One region of the Mesorhizobium sp. USDA 4775 genome, then DNA from elsewhere that is predicted to be linked to it. Evidence: predicted binding sites of a transcription regulator. Region 1 holds the regulator's gene; each other region holds the start of a gene.
What was found. Region 1 encodes PhoB, which activates phosphate uptake and scavenging genes when phosphate is short. Its sites were predicted from a motif close to TGTCATNNANCTGTCAT; they were not measured.

Region 1 (4,160 bases):
AACACTGATCCAACACCGGAACGCTGTCAACAACGATTCTGATGGATTTAGATGTCCCTCTGAATTTTTTTCGAGCTTCGCAATAAATAAATGACAGCACAGGCCGCTTCTGCCAGTATTTGACCGTGTCGCCGGCAGCGTTCGAGGGAGGACCGGAAGAACCGCGGCGACCGGGAGGATGTGAAAAACATGTCGGTCGGAATCCGCCACGACGATCTGCGCCGGCGCAACCGCGCCATGGTGATCGCGGCCGTGCGCCGGGCCGGCCGGCCCTCGCGCACCGAGATCGCAGCGACCACCGGCCTCAGCCATTCGACCATATCGGCGATTTCCTCCGACCTGATCGGTGAAGGCATCCTGGCCGAGGGCAAGCCGAGCGAGGCCGGCGCGCTGAAACGCGGCAGGCCGCAGGTCGGCCTCGGCCTCAATCCGGAGGCCACGGCTGTAATGACCGTGGTGCTGTCGCTGAATTTCCTATCGGTTGCAGTCATCGACTATGCCGGCCAGGTGATATCGGAGGAACAGCGCCGGCTGGACACGCTGACCATGTCGCGCGAGGCGCTGATCGGCGAGTGCGTGGCCATAGTGCGGCGGCGCCTCGAGGATCCCGACATCGACGTACGCAGCGTCGCCCGCATCGCGCTGGCGATCCAGGGCATCACCGACACCGAGGCCCGGGCGATGCTGTGGTCGCCGATCACACCGCAGACCGACATCGCCTTCGCCGACATACTCGAAGCCGAGTTCGGTATCCCCGCCACCATGGAAAACGACTGCAACATGATGGCGGTGGCGCTGCGCTGGCGCGATCCCGAGCGCTACCGTGACGACTTCATCGCCATCCTGCTTTCGCACGGCATCGGCATGGGGCTGGTGCTGAAGGGCGAGCTGTTCACTGGCACCCATTCCTCAGGCGGCGAATTCGGCCACATGATCCACCGGCCGGGCGGCGCGCTCTGCCGCTGCGGGCGGCGCGGCTGTGTCGAGGCCTATGCCGGCAATTACGCCATCTGGCGCAACGCCAGGCAGCTCAGCGAGGACACCGAGCCGGTGGCCGATGTCAGCGACGCGCAGATGCGGGCGCTGGCCGCGACGGCACGGGAACGGGACGGGCCCGAGCGCGAAGCCTACCGCAAGGCCGGGGAGGCACTCGGCTACGGCCTCGGCAGCCTGTTTGCGCTGATCGATCCCGCGCCCGTCGCCATGGTCGGCGTCAGCGCCGCTGCCTTCGACCTGATCGAGCCGGCATTGCGCGAGGCCATCGCCCAGACCGCCGGCGGCCAGCACTCGAAATCGATCTCCTTCGACACCGAGCCGAACGAACTGCCGCTGATCCGCGAAGGCTGTGCCATGCGCGCGCTGACCTTCGTCGACCAGGAGATTTTCGCGCCCGGCGTGCAAACGAAAGCAGGCCCTGCCGCGAAGAAAAACGTCGCCTGAGTCAGGTCGTGCTCAATCCTCGCGGATCGCGTAGCCCGCCCCACGGATGGTGCGGATGACATCCGGCATGCGGCCATTGTTGACCGCCTTGCGCAACCGGCCGACATGCACGTCCACGGTGCGCTCGTCGATGTAGATCGTCTCGCCCCAGACATTGTCGAGCAGTTGGCTGCGCGAGAACACGCGCCCGGGGTGCCGCATCATGAATTCGAGCAGGCGGAATTCGGTCGGCCCGAGCCGGATCTCGCTCTTCTTGCGGTAGACCCGGTGCGATTCACGGTCGAGCACGATATCGCCGACCTTGAGCACGCTGGACAGCACTTCCGGCTTGGCGCGGCGCAGCAGCGCCTTGACGCGGGCCATGAATTCCGGCGTCGAGAACGGCTTGACCAGATAGTCGTCGGCGCCGGTGGAGAGCCCACGTACACGGTCGCTTTCCTCGCCCCGGGCGGTCAGCATGATGATCGGCAGCCGCTCGGTCTCGGGCCGCATTCGCAGGCGCCGGCAGAGTTCGATGCCGGACACCGCCGGCACCATCCAGTCGAGCACAAGGAGGTCGGGCACGTTCTCCTGCAGGCGGATTTCGGCTTCGTCGCCGCGGGTCACCACCTCGACCTGGTAACCCTCCGATTCCAGATTGTAGCGGAGGAGCACGCCGAGCGGCTCCTCGTCCTCCACCACCATGATGCGTGGTGCGATCATCGATTGATTACCCCTGCGCTCAGGCCGCCGGCGCCGACATCGCCGTCTCGTCCTGTTTTGGACGGTTGGCGGGCAGTTGCGTGCCGGTCAGGACATAGTACGCATTCTCGGCGATGTTGGTCACATGGTCGCCGATGCGTTCGAGATTCTTGGCGCAAAACAACAGATGCGTGCAAGCCGTGATGTTGCGCGGGTCTTCCATCATATAGGTCAGCAATTCGCGGAAGACGGAGGTGTATTTGACGTCGATGCGCTCGTCGTCGGCGCGCAGCTTCGCCAGTGCCGCGGCATCGCGCGCCGCATACTCCTCGATCACACCCTGCACCTGGATCAACACCAGCTGCGCCATGGCGTCGATGGAATGCGACAGGTCGCGCGGCGTGGCGCTGAGGCCGACAGTGCCGACGCGCTTGGCGATGTTCTTGGCAAGGTCGCCAATGCGTTCGAGGTCGCCGGCCATGCGGATCGAGCCGACGACATGGCGCAGGTCGTCGGCCATCGGCTGGCGCTTGGCGATCAGCGTGATGGCGCGGTCGTCGAGTTCGCGCTGGCGCGCATCCATGATGGCGTCGTCGGAGACGACGCGCTGAGCGAGAGCATTGTCGGAGTTCAGCAGTGCCTTGGTGGCGCCGCCGACCATCGAGCCGGCGAGGTCGCCCATGTCGCTGATCAGCCTGCTGATCTGTCCGAGATCCTCGTCGAAGGCTGCGACTGTGTGTTCGGCCATGATCCTGGTCCTCGTATGCGTGCGATCAGCCGAAGCGGCCGGTGATGTAGTCTTGCGTGCGCTTCTCGCGAGGCGACGTGAAGATCTTCTCGGTGCGGTCGAACTCGACCAGTTCGCCCAGATACATGAAGGCGGTCTGCTTCGAGACGCGCGCCGCCTGCTGCATGTTGTGGGTGACGATGACGATCGTGTAGTCGGCCTGCAGCTCGTCGATCAGCTCCTCGATCTTGGCGGTCGACAGCGGGTCAAGCGCCGAGGCCGGCTCGTCGAGCAGGATCACCTCCGGCTTCACCGCCACGGTGCGGGCGATGCACAGCCGCTGCTGCTGGCCGCCCGACAGGCTGAGGCCGCTGGCATTGAGCTTGTCCTTGACCTCGGTCCACAGCGCCGCGCGCTTGAGCGCCTGCTCGACACGGCCGTCCATCTCGGCCTTGCTGATCTTCTCGTAGAGCCTGACGCCGAAAGCGATGTTCTCGTAGATCGACATCGGGAACGGCGTCGGCTTCTGGAACACCATGCCGATCTTGGTGCGCAGCAGGTTGAGATCCTGCGAACGGTCGAGGATGTTCTGGCCGTCGAGCAGCACCTGGCCCTCGGCGGTCTGCTTGGGATAAAGCTCGTAGATGCGGTTGAAGACGCGCAGCAGCGTCGACTTTCCGCAACCCGACGGGCCGATGAAGGCGGTGACGCTGCGCTCGGGCAGCGACAGCGTGATATCCTTCAGCGCCTTCGACTGGCCGTAGTAGAAGTTGAGGTTCTTGACCTCGATCTTGGCCTTGGTCACCGCCTCGGCGGCGATCGTCATGTCTGGAGACAACATCTGGCTCATTTGTCCTCTCTGCGTCCGGTCAGGCTGCGCGCGAAGATGCTGAGCGCGAGAACCGTCAATGTGATTATGAGTGCACCGGTCCAGGCCAGCTGCTGCCATTCCTCATAGGGGCTGAGAGCGAACTGGAAGATGGTGACAGGCAGGCTGGCCATCGGCGCGTTGAGATTGCTCGACCAGAACTGGTTGTTCAGCGCCGTGAAAAGAAGCGGTGCGGTCTCGCCGGAGATGCGGGCGATGGCCAGCAATATGCCGGTGACGATGCCCGAAAGCGCGGCGCGATAGGCAACCGAGCGGATGACCACCCAGCGCGGCGCGCCGATCGCGGTGCCGGCTTCGCGCAAGGCGTTGGGCACCAGGTTGAGCATGTCCTCGGTGGTGCGCACGACGACGGGGATGACCAGGATGGCGAGTGCTACGGCACCGGCGATCGCCGAGAAATGGCCCATCGGCCGCACCATAAGC
Region 2 (4,160 bases), 6.1 Mb from region 1:
TCGAGGACCTGCTCGACTATTCCAAGATCGAGGCCGGTCGCTTCGATCCGGAACCGCAGCCCATGTCGGTGCGCGAGATCGCCGACAACATTATCGAATTGCTCGCCGCGCGCGCCTTCGCGAAGGGTATTGGGCTCGGCTGCCACGTCGAACCGGATGTACCGCAATTGATCACAGCCGATCCAGGCCGGGTCAGGCAGGTGCTGCTCAATCTGATCGGCAACGCCATCAAGTTCACCGACGGCGGCGGCGTGCTGGTCAGCATCGCGCGCGCCCGCACCGAGACCAGCGACCGCATCTGCTTCACCATCACCGACACCGGTCCCGGCCTGCGCGAAGAGGACATGGAGCGTATCTTCGAGGAGTTCGAACAGGCCGACGGCACCTCGACACGCGCACATGGCGGAGCGGGGCTCGGACTTGCTATCTCCAAGCGGCTGGTGACTGCCATGGGCGGCACGATTTCGGTCTCCAGCCGGCTTGGCCAAGGGTCGGACTTCGTCTTCGAAATCCCGGCGACGGAGGCGCCACCGAGGCGCCTCAGGGCCGGCAGAACGTGCTTGCCGGCAGGCGCGCGGTGATCCTGTCTAGAAACGCCGTCGAGGCCGACGCCATCGCCCGCACCATCCGCGCCAATGGCGGCACGGCCGGTATCGCCACGACCGTGGCTCAGGCCGTGCCCCTGGCCGAGGGCTGCGACGTGCTTCTCGTCGACGCGGCCATGGAGGAGAGCGATGGGAGAGTGCTCAAGCGGTTGCGCCAAGGCGGCTTTTCCGATTGCGAAGCCATCACGCTGATCGCGCCGACCGACCGAGGCATGCTTGGCGAGTTCCGCGCCAGCGGCTACGCGACCTTCCTGGCCCGGCCGGTGCGCGGTGGAACACTTTTGCGTGTTCTTTTGACCAGCCATGCGCCGGCTCTTGCCCAGCCGCAGCCGGAAAAGCGCCGCACCCCGGCGCTGCGCGCTTCAAGCGACCGCCAGTTGGGCTTGTCCGTGCTGATCGCCGAGGACAACGACATCAATGCCATGCTGGCCCGCGCCACGCTGTTGAAGGCGGGACACCGCGTCAAGGTAGTCGGCAATGGCAAGGCCGCGGTCGAGGCCGTCACCAGCGCCGGACACAAGCACCGCTTCGACGTGGTGCTGATGGACCTGCATATGCCGGTCATGGACGGGCTGGACGCCATTGCCGCGATCCGCCGCCATGAGGAAGAGACATCGGCGCCGCCCGTGCCGATTATGGTGCTGTCGGCCGACAGCCAGGAAAAGACCCGCCATGCGGTGCTTGCCCACGGCGCCAGCGGCTTCGTCACCAAGCCGCTCGACCCGGATGCGCTTGTCAACGCCGTCGAGGGCCAGGTTGCTGCTTGATCTGCTTTTTTCCAGCCGCGGCTGATGCATGCCAACTCAAAGTGGCCCCGATTTCCCGAGGGCGACATCCATGAAAACAAGGGTTTGAGGCGCGGCGACTTGATCCGTGCACGCGAGACGCACCTCGCCTCTCCTCCCCTAACGTAGCCGGTTGACCGTTTTCGCCAGCCGACGAAGTATTGCCCGCGACGCCTTATCACGGTACTGTCACAATCCTGTTGCACCTACACCGTATCCCCGTGCCAAGAGGGATGGCTCGAAGGAGAATCACTCGTGCATACAGTTATGCCGGAATGTGACACTCGGCCGAACGCCAGCAGCGCCTTGCTCGCCGGGCGTAATGTCGATTCCGTCATAAAGGGCGCGGCACTCGGCCGTATCGGCAATCTCGAAGTGCGGCTCGCCCGCAACGAGGCCGAGATCGCGGCCGCGCAGGAAGTGCGCTACCGCGTATTCTACGACGAGCTTGGCGCCCGCAAGGACCTGTTCCAGGTGCAGGACCGCCGCGACGCCGACCGGTTCGATCCGCTCTGCGATCATCTGCTCGTCTTCGACAATTCGATTTCCGGCCCCGAACACCGCCGCATCGTCGGCACTTACCGGCTGCTGCGGCAAGAAATCGCGGCCGCCGCCGGGGGCTTCTATTCCGAAGGCGAATTCGAGCTGACCAAGCTCATCGCCCGCCATCCCGGCCAGCGTTTCCTCGAGCTCGGCCGATCCTGCGTTCTGCCGGAATACCGCTCGAAGCGCACCATCGAGGCGCTGTGGCAAGGCATCTGGGCCTACATCAATCACTACGAAATCGGCGTGATGACCGGCTGCGCTTCCTTCCACGGCACTGTGCCGGCGGCGCATGCCGAGGCGCTCACCTATCTCGCCCATCACTGCCGCACGAATTCGGCCTGGGATGTGCGCGCGGTGTCCGGGCGCTATTGCTCCATGGACCTGATGCCGATCGAGGCGGTCAACACCAAGGCGGCGATCGCGGCGATGCCGCCTCTGGTGAAGGGCTATCTGAGGGTCGGCGCCCGCATCGGCGACGGCTGCGTCATCGACCGCGAATTCTCGACCGTCGACGTCTTCGTGGTGATGCCGGTCAAGGAGATCGGCGCCCGCTACGTCAACTACTATGGCGGGGAAGCGCAACGCTTTGCGGCGTAAGGGCAGTAGGCAAGACGATACGATACACGCTTCGCTGACCACTCACTACTGACTATTCCCTATCCCCCTCCTTACGGAATATCCTCCGGCCGCCTTCCCGGCCGGCTCCTGTACGACGGAAACGACCAGCCGAAACGCAGCGCGCCGCCGCGTACGGCTAGCGCCACGACGAAGCCGGCGAACCCCGAGACGATCTGCGGCAATCCGGCGACGTCGCCCAATGTGAAGATGGCGGCGCCCGCCAGAGCGGCCGTGACGTAGATCTCCGGCCTCAGCAGCACCGATGGTTCGCCGGCAAGCAGATCGCGCAATATGCCGCCGAAGGTCGCGGTCAGCATGCCGGTGATGATCGAAACCACCGGCGAACCGGTGATGGCCAGCCCCTTGGCCGCGCCCATCACCGAAAAGGCGGCCAGCCCGATGGCGTCGAGCCACAGCAACAGCTTGTAGCGGGATTCGACGCGATGCGCGGTGAAGAAGACCAGGACCGCCACCACGGCGCAGATCAGCACATAGTCGCGGTTTCCCACCCAGAAGACCGGCACATTGAGGATGAGGTCGCGAAACGTGCCGCCGCCGATGCCGGTGACGCTGGCCAGGAACAGGAAACCGATAATGTCGAGTTGCTTTCGCGAAGCAGCCAACGCCCCGGTCGCCGCAAAGACGGCGACGCCGGCATAATCGAGAAGGGCGATGGGATTCATGGCGGTAAGGGAGTAGGCAGTAGGGATTAGGGACTGCGCATGAATAGCACGAAGCCGCACGATTGATACGGCTGCCTTATTCCCTACTGCCCTACTGCCCTACTGCCTAACCCCTAGCTACGCATCCTTCTCCGCCTGCTCATTCACCGGCCCCGGCTCGACCGGCGCCTCGGCGGCAATCTTCGGGCCGCCCTTGGCGACGCCGACCATGGCCGGACGCAGCACGCGCTCGCCGATCGAATAGCCCGGCTGGACGACCTGGACCACGGTGTTGGCCGGGACATCGGGATTGGGCACTTCGAACATGGCCTGATGGAAATTGGGATCGAACTTCTCGCCTTCCGGCGCGAGCTTCTTGACCCCATGCCGTTCCAGCGCCGACAGCATGGCGCGCTCGGTCAGGTCGACGCCTTCGATCAGCGCCTTGAAGCCGGCGTCGCCCGAGGCCTTGGCCTCCGCCGGAATGGCGTCCAGCGCGCGGCGCAGATTGTCCGACACCGACAGCATGTCGCGGGCGAAATTCGCAACCGCATAGGTACGCGCGTCATGCACGTCGCGCGCGGTGCGGCGGCGCAGGTTCTCCATCTCGGCCGCGACGCGCAGCGCGCGGTCCTTCAGCTCTTCATTTTCCTTCAGCAGTCGCACAAGCGCTTCGTAGTCGCCGTCAATGCTGCCTTCCGTGCGCTCGGCATTGGCCTCGACCGCCTCGGCTTCACTGGGCGCGCGTTCGTCTTTTGCCTGGTCGCTCATCGCCGTTTCCCGTCAATCTCGAATGGTATGGATTTTGTGCCCGATATCGAGGTTTGGCAGCCAAAAATCAAGGGGTAAGCGACCATTGAGCCTTTGGCCGGACCTGGGCGGTGATCAATGGCGATGCTTATATTTTAATTCAAAGTTTACTGTACTTGCCGGCTTGGCTTGCC
Region 3 (4,160 bases), 5.7 Mb from region 1:
CGGCGCCGATCTGGCGCAGCAGCTTCACCGCCGCTTCCGCGGTGCCGCCAGTGGCGATCAGGTCGTCGACCAGGATCACCTTTTCGCTAGGGGAAATGCCGTCCTTGTGCATCTCCATTTCGTCCAGCCCGTATTCCAGGCTGTAGGCGACGCGCACCGTCTCGAAAGGCAGCTTGCCCTTCTTGCGGATCGGCACGAAGCCGGCTGAAAGCTGGTGAGCGACGGCGCCACCCAGGATAAAGCCGCGCGCCTCGATACCGGCGATCTTGTCGACCTTCTGGCCGGCATAGGGATGCACCAGTTCGTCGATAGCGCGCCGGAAGGCGCGCGCATTGCCGAGCAGCGTGGTGATGTCGCGAAACAGGATGCCGGGCTTGGGATAATCCGGGATGGTGCGGATCGCGGCCAGCAGCGTGTCTTCGAGCGAAGGTTTCATGAGGCGGCTCCGGATGATCCAGCTGACAGGTTTGAAACGTGCGGGAGGCAGATCGTAGCCCGCCGCGACCGACAACGGCTAGCGCGATGTGGCGGCCGAGACAAGCGCGTCCGGCAAAGGATTGGCCTGGACCGGCGCAGTGACCGTCCGCGCCGATGCTCTCCTGGTCACCGGAAGCGCAGGTTCTCGCGCGACAATTGTCCGATCGAACTGCAGCCCATCAGCTTCATGCCGCGTTCGATCTCGACCCGCATCTGTTCAAGCGCCCGTTCGACACCCGGCTGGCCGGCCGCCGCCAGCGGAAACAGATAGTAACGGCCGATGCCAACCGCCTTGGCGCCGAGCGACAGCGCCTTCAGCACATGCGTGCCGCGCTGCACGCCGCCATCCATGATGACGTCGATCCGGTCGCCGACGGCATCGACGATCTCGGCCAACTGGTCGAATGCCGCCCGCGAGCCATCCAGCTGCCGGCCGCCATGATTGGAAAGCACAATGCCGCTGCAGCCGATCTCGACGGCGCGTTTGGCGTCCTCGACCGACATGACGCCCTTGAGGCAGAACGGCCCCGACCACTGCCTGACCATCTCGGCGACATCGTCCCAGGTCATCGACGGGTCGAGCATTTCGGTGAAATAGCGGCTGATCGACATCGTGCCGCCGCCCATGTCGACATGCTCGTCGAGCTGCGGCAGCTTGAACCCCTCATGGGTGAAATAATTGATCGCCCAGGCCGGCTTGAGCGCGAACTGCGCCATCCCCGCGAGGTTGAGCTTGAAGGGAATGGCAAAGCCGGTGCGCTTGTCGCGCTCGCGATTGCCCCCGGTGATGCTGTCGACGGTCAGCATCATCACCTCGACGCCAACTTGCTTCGCCCGCTGCATCATCGCCCGGTTGAGGCCGCGATCCCGGTGGAAATAGAACTGGTAGACCTGCGGACTGGCGCTGATCCCGCGCGCCTCCTCGAGGCTGACGGTGCCAAGCGAAGAGACACCGAACATGGTGCCGTATTTGGCGGCGGCCTTGGCCACCGCGCGCTCGCCCTGATGGTGGAACAGTCGCTGCAGGGCGGTCGGCGAGCAATAGAACGGCATCGCCAGCTTCTGCCCCATCACCGTCACCGACATGTCGATCTCGCCCACCCCGCGCAGCACGTTGGGAACGAGGTCGCAGGTCTCGAAGCTTTCGGTGTTGCGGCGATAGGTGACCTCATCGTCGGCCGCGCCATCGATGTAGTCGAAGATCGGGCCCGGCAGCCTTCGCTGCGCCATGCGGCGGAAATCGGAAAAGTTATGACAGTCGTTGAGTCGCATCATCGATTTCCAAGGCCGTGGCGGGCCAACATTCGCCGCCCTTCGATGCCTCGAATATCAATCCGATGCAGCCCTGCCAACGGACTAATTGCTGAACTGCCGCCGAGCATGGCCGTGAGAAGAAAAGGGGCGCCTGAAGCGCCCCTCGCATCGAAGCCGACTGCTGACGAAGATTACATGCCGAGATCGGAACGAAGCTCTGCCCTGGCCACTTCATATTCGGCCTTGAAGTCGTCGCGGTTGAGCAGGACCGCGGCAATGACGCTGCCGGAAATCTTGCCCATTTCTACGTCGGACGCATAGTGGATACCGCCAACCTCACGGTTGTGGGCGTATTCGGCCGCGCGCGCCATGATCTCGGCGCGCTTCTCCGGAACCATGTCGGCCAGGATGATGCCCATCATGGTGCCGACGGTGGCGTGGCCGGACGGCCACGAGCCGGAGCTCGACAGCTTGACCGCCGGCTTGACGAGATCGCTGAGCTGATGCGGACGCGGCCGCTTCCAGACATCCTTGGCCGGATCGACGACAGCGCCTTCGGTCTCGACCACGCGATCGAAGAAGGCGCTGAATTTCGGCAGCTTCTCCTTGTTGAAATTCGGCCCCATCACATTGGCGAAGCGCCAGACATTCTCCTCGGAGTCGGCAACGGCGCTGGCTGCCATCTCGGGCGTGCGCGTCACCTGCAGCGTCAGCACCTCGCCGAGTTCGGCCTTGGTCTGCGCCGAATCGTTTGCCGGTGGCGGCGGCAGGATCATCGTTAGGTCGATGTCTTTGTTCGTGACGAAGGGTTTTGCGTCTTCGGCCCGGGCGGCCGAGCCGATGACCAGCAACAGCAGACCGGCGGTCAGCGATGTGAATTTCTTCATGGGTGCGATCCTTTGTTGGGAATGGCGCAGGATCGCCGTTGGCGGTGACGGCCATGTGACACAACCTGTCGCCGGAAATGCAAAAAGGCGCCTTTCGGCGCCTTTCTTGGTCGTTGGTTGCGCGGCTTAGTGGGCCACGCCTTCCCACACCTTGCGCTTGGTCAGGTAGACCAGCGCGCCGAAGAGCAGCAGGAACACCAGCACGCGGAAGCCCGTCTTCTTGCGGTCTTCCATGTGCGGCTCGGCGGCCCAGGTCAGGAAGGCCGATACGTCGCGCGAATACTGGTCGACGGTCTGCGGCGAGCCGTCGTCATAGGTCACCTGACCGTCGGAGAGCGGCTTGGGCATCTTCAACGACACACCCGACATGAAGTACGGGTTGTAGTGCGTGCCCTCGGGAATGACCATTCCGGCAGGCGGCGTCTGGTCGTAGCCGGTCAGCAGCGAATGGATGTAGTCTGGCCCGCCCGCGTCATACTGGGTGAAGATATCGAAGACGAACTGCGGAAAGCCACGCTCGACGCCGCGCGCCTTGGCCAGCAGCGACATGTCGGGCGGGGCGGCGCCACCATTGGAGGCAGCCGCGGCTTCCTCATTGGCGAACGGCGCCGGGAAATGGTCGGACGGCTTGCCGGGACGGTCGAACATGTCGCCGGCGTCGTTGGGGCCGTCATGGATGGTGTATTCGGCGGCCAGCGTCTTGATCTGGGCATCGTTGTAGCCGAGGTCCGACAGCGTGCGGAACGCCACCAGGTTCATCGAATGGCAGGCCGAGCAGACTTCCTTGTAGACCTTCAGACCGCGCTGCAGCTGCGCCTTGTCATAGGTGCCGAACGGGCCGGTGAAGCTCCAGCTCATTTCCTTCGGCTCGTTGATCGGGAAATGCGTGGGTGCCGCCGCATTGTGCGCCTCTTCGGCCGCGAACGCTGCGGTGCCGGCAGCCACAAGGCCGACCAGCGCCAGCGAGGTGAGAATCTTTTTCATGCCAAATCCCCTTAGATTCTCTACCGCTCAGCCCTTGGTCTCTGGCGCGGCCGTGGCGCCCGCCGGATGCCCACTGCCGCCCTTGTTCTTTTCGAGCACCGCCTCGGTGATCGAGTTCGGCAGCCTGCGCGGCGTCTCGATCAGGCCAAGCACCGGCAGCGCGACCAGGAAGAAGGCGAAGTAGAACAGCGTCGCCATCTGCGCCATGAACACATAGCTGCCTTCCGCCGGCTGCGAGCCCAGCCAGCCCAGCAGGATGGCATCGGCCACGAACAGCCAGAAGAACAGCTTGTACCAGGGCCGGTAGACCGCCGAACGCACCTTGGAGGTGTCGAGCCAAGGTACCAGAAACAGCATGACGATGGCGCCAAACATGCACAGCACGCCGCCGAGCTTGGAATTGATCGGCCCGATGTTGAAGGTGATGGCGCGCAGGATCGCGTAGAACGGCAGGAAGTACCATTCCGGAACGATATGGGCCGGGGTCTTCAGCGGGTTGGCGACCGTGTAATTGTCCGGATGGCCGAGATAGTTCGGCAGGTAGAAGACGAAATAGGC

Region 2: olsB (l-ornithine N(alpha)-acyltransferase) is a predicted target of PhoB. The motif match lies at 1,578-1,594, and genes of this name have one in related genera.
Region 3: ACVILI_RS29100 (acid phosphatase) is a predicted target of PhoB. The motif match lies at 2,663-2,679, and genes of this name have one in related genera.

Annotation. Positions count from the first base shown of each region.
Region 1 is NZ_JBSSFM010000001.1:246,699-250,858, forward strand. Features, by position in the region: gene ACVILI_RS01210 (ROK family protein) at 190-1,440, shown strand; gene phoB (phosphate regulon transcriptional regulator PhoB) at 1,453-2,142, opposite strand; gene phoU (phosphate signaling complex protein PhoU) at 2,162-2,869, opposite strand; gene pstB (phosphate ABC transporter ATP-binding protein PstB) at 2,895-3,698, opposite strand; gene pstA (phosphate ABC transporter permease PstA) at 3,695-4,160, opposite strand, start outside.
Region 2 is NZ_JBSSFM010000001.1:6,342,189-6,346,348, forward strand. Features, by position in the region: partial or broken gene ACVILI_RS31165 (ATP-binding protein) at 1-1,372, shown strand, start outside; gene olsB (l-ornithine N(alpha)-acyltransferase) at 1,658-2,533, shown strand; gene ACVILI_RS31175 (trimeric intracellular cation channel family protein) at 2,605-3,237, opposite strand; gene grpE (nucleotide exchange factor GrpE) at 3,355-3,987, opposite strand.
Region 3 is NZ_JBSSFM010000001.1:5,911,622-5,915,781, forward strand. Features, by position in the region: gene ACVILI_RS29090 (adenine phosphoribosyltransferase) at 1-436, opposite strand, end outside; gene ACVILI_RS29095 (alpha-hydroxy acid oxidase) at 604-1,749, opposite strand; gene ACVILI_RS29100 (acid phosphatase) at 1,923-2,618, opposite strand; gene ACVILI_RS29105 (cytochrome c1) at 2,745-3,602, opposite strand; gene ACVILI_RS29110 (cytochrome b) at 3,630-4,160, opposite strand, start outside.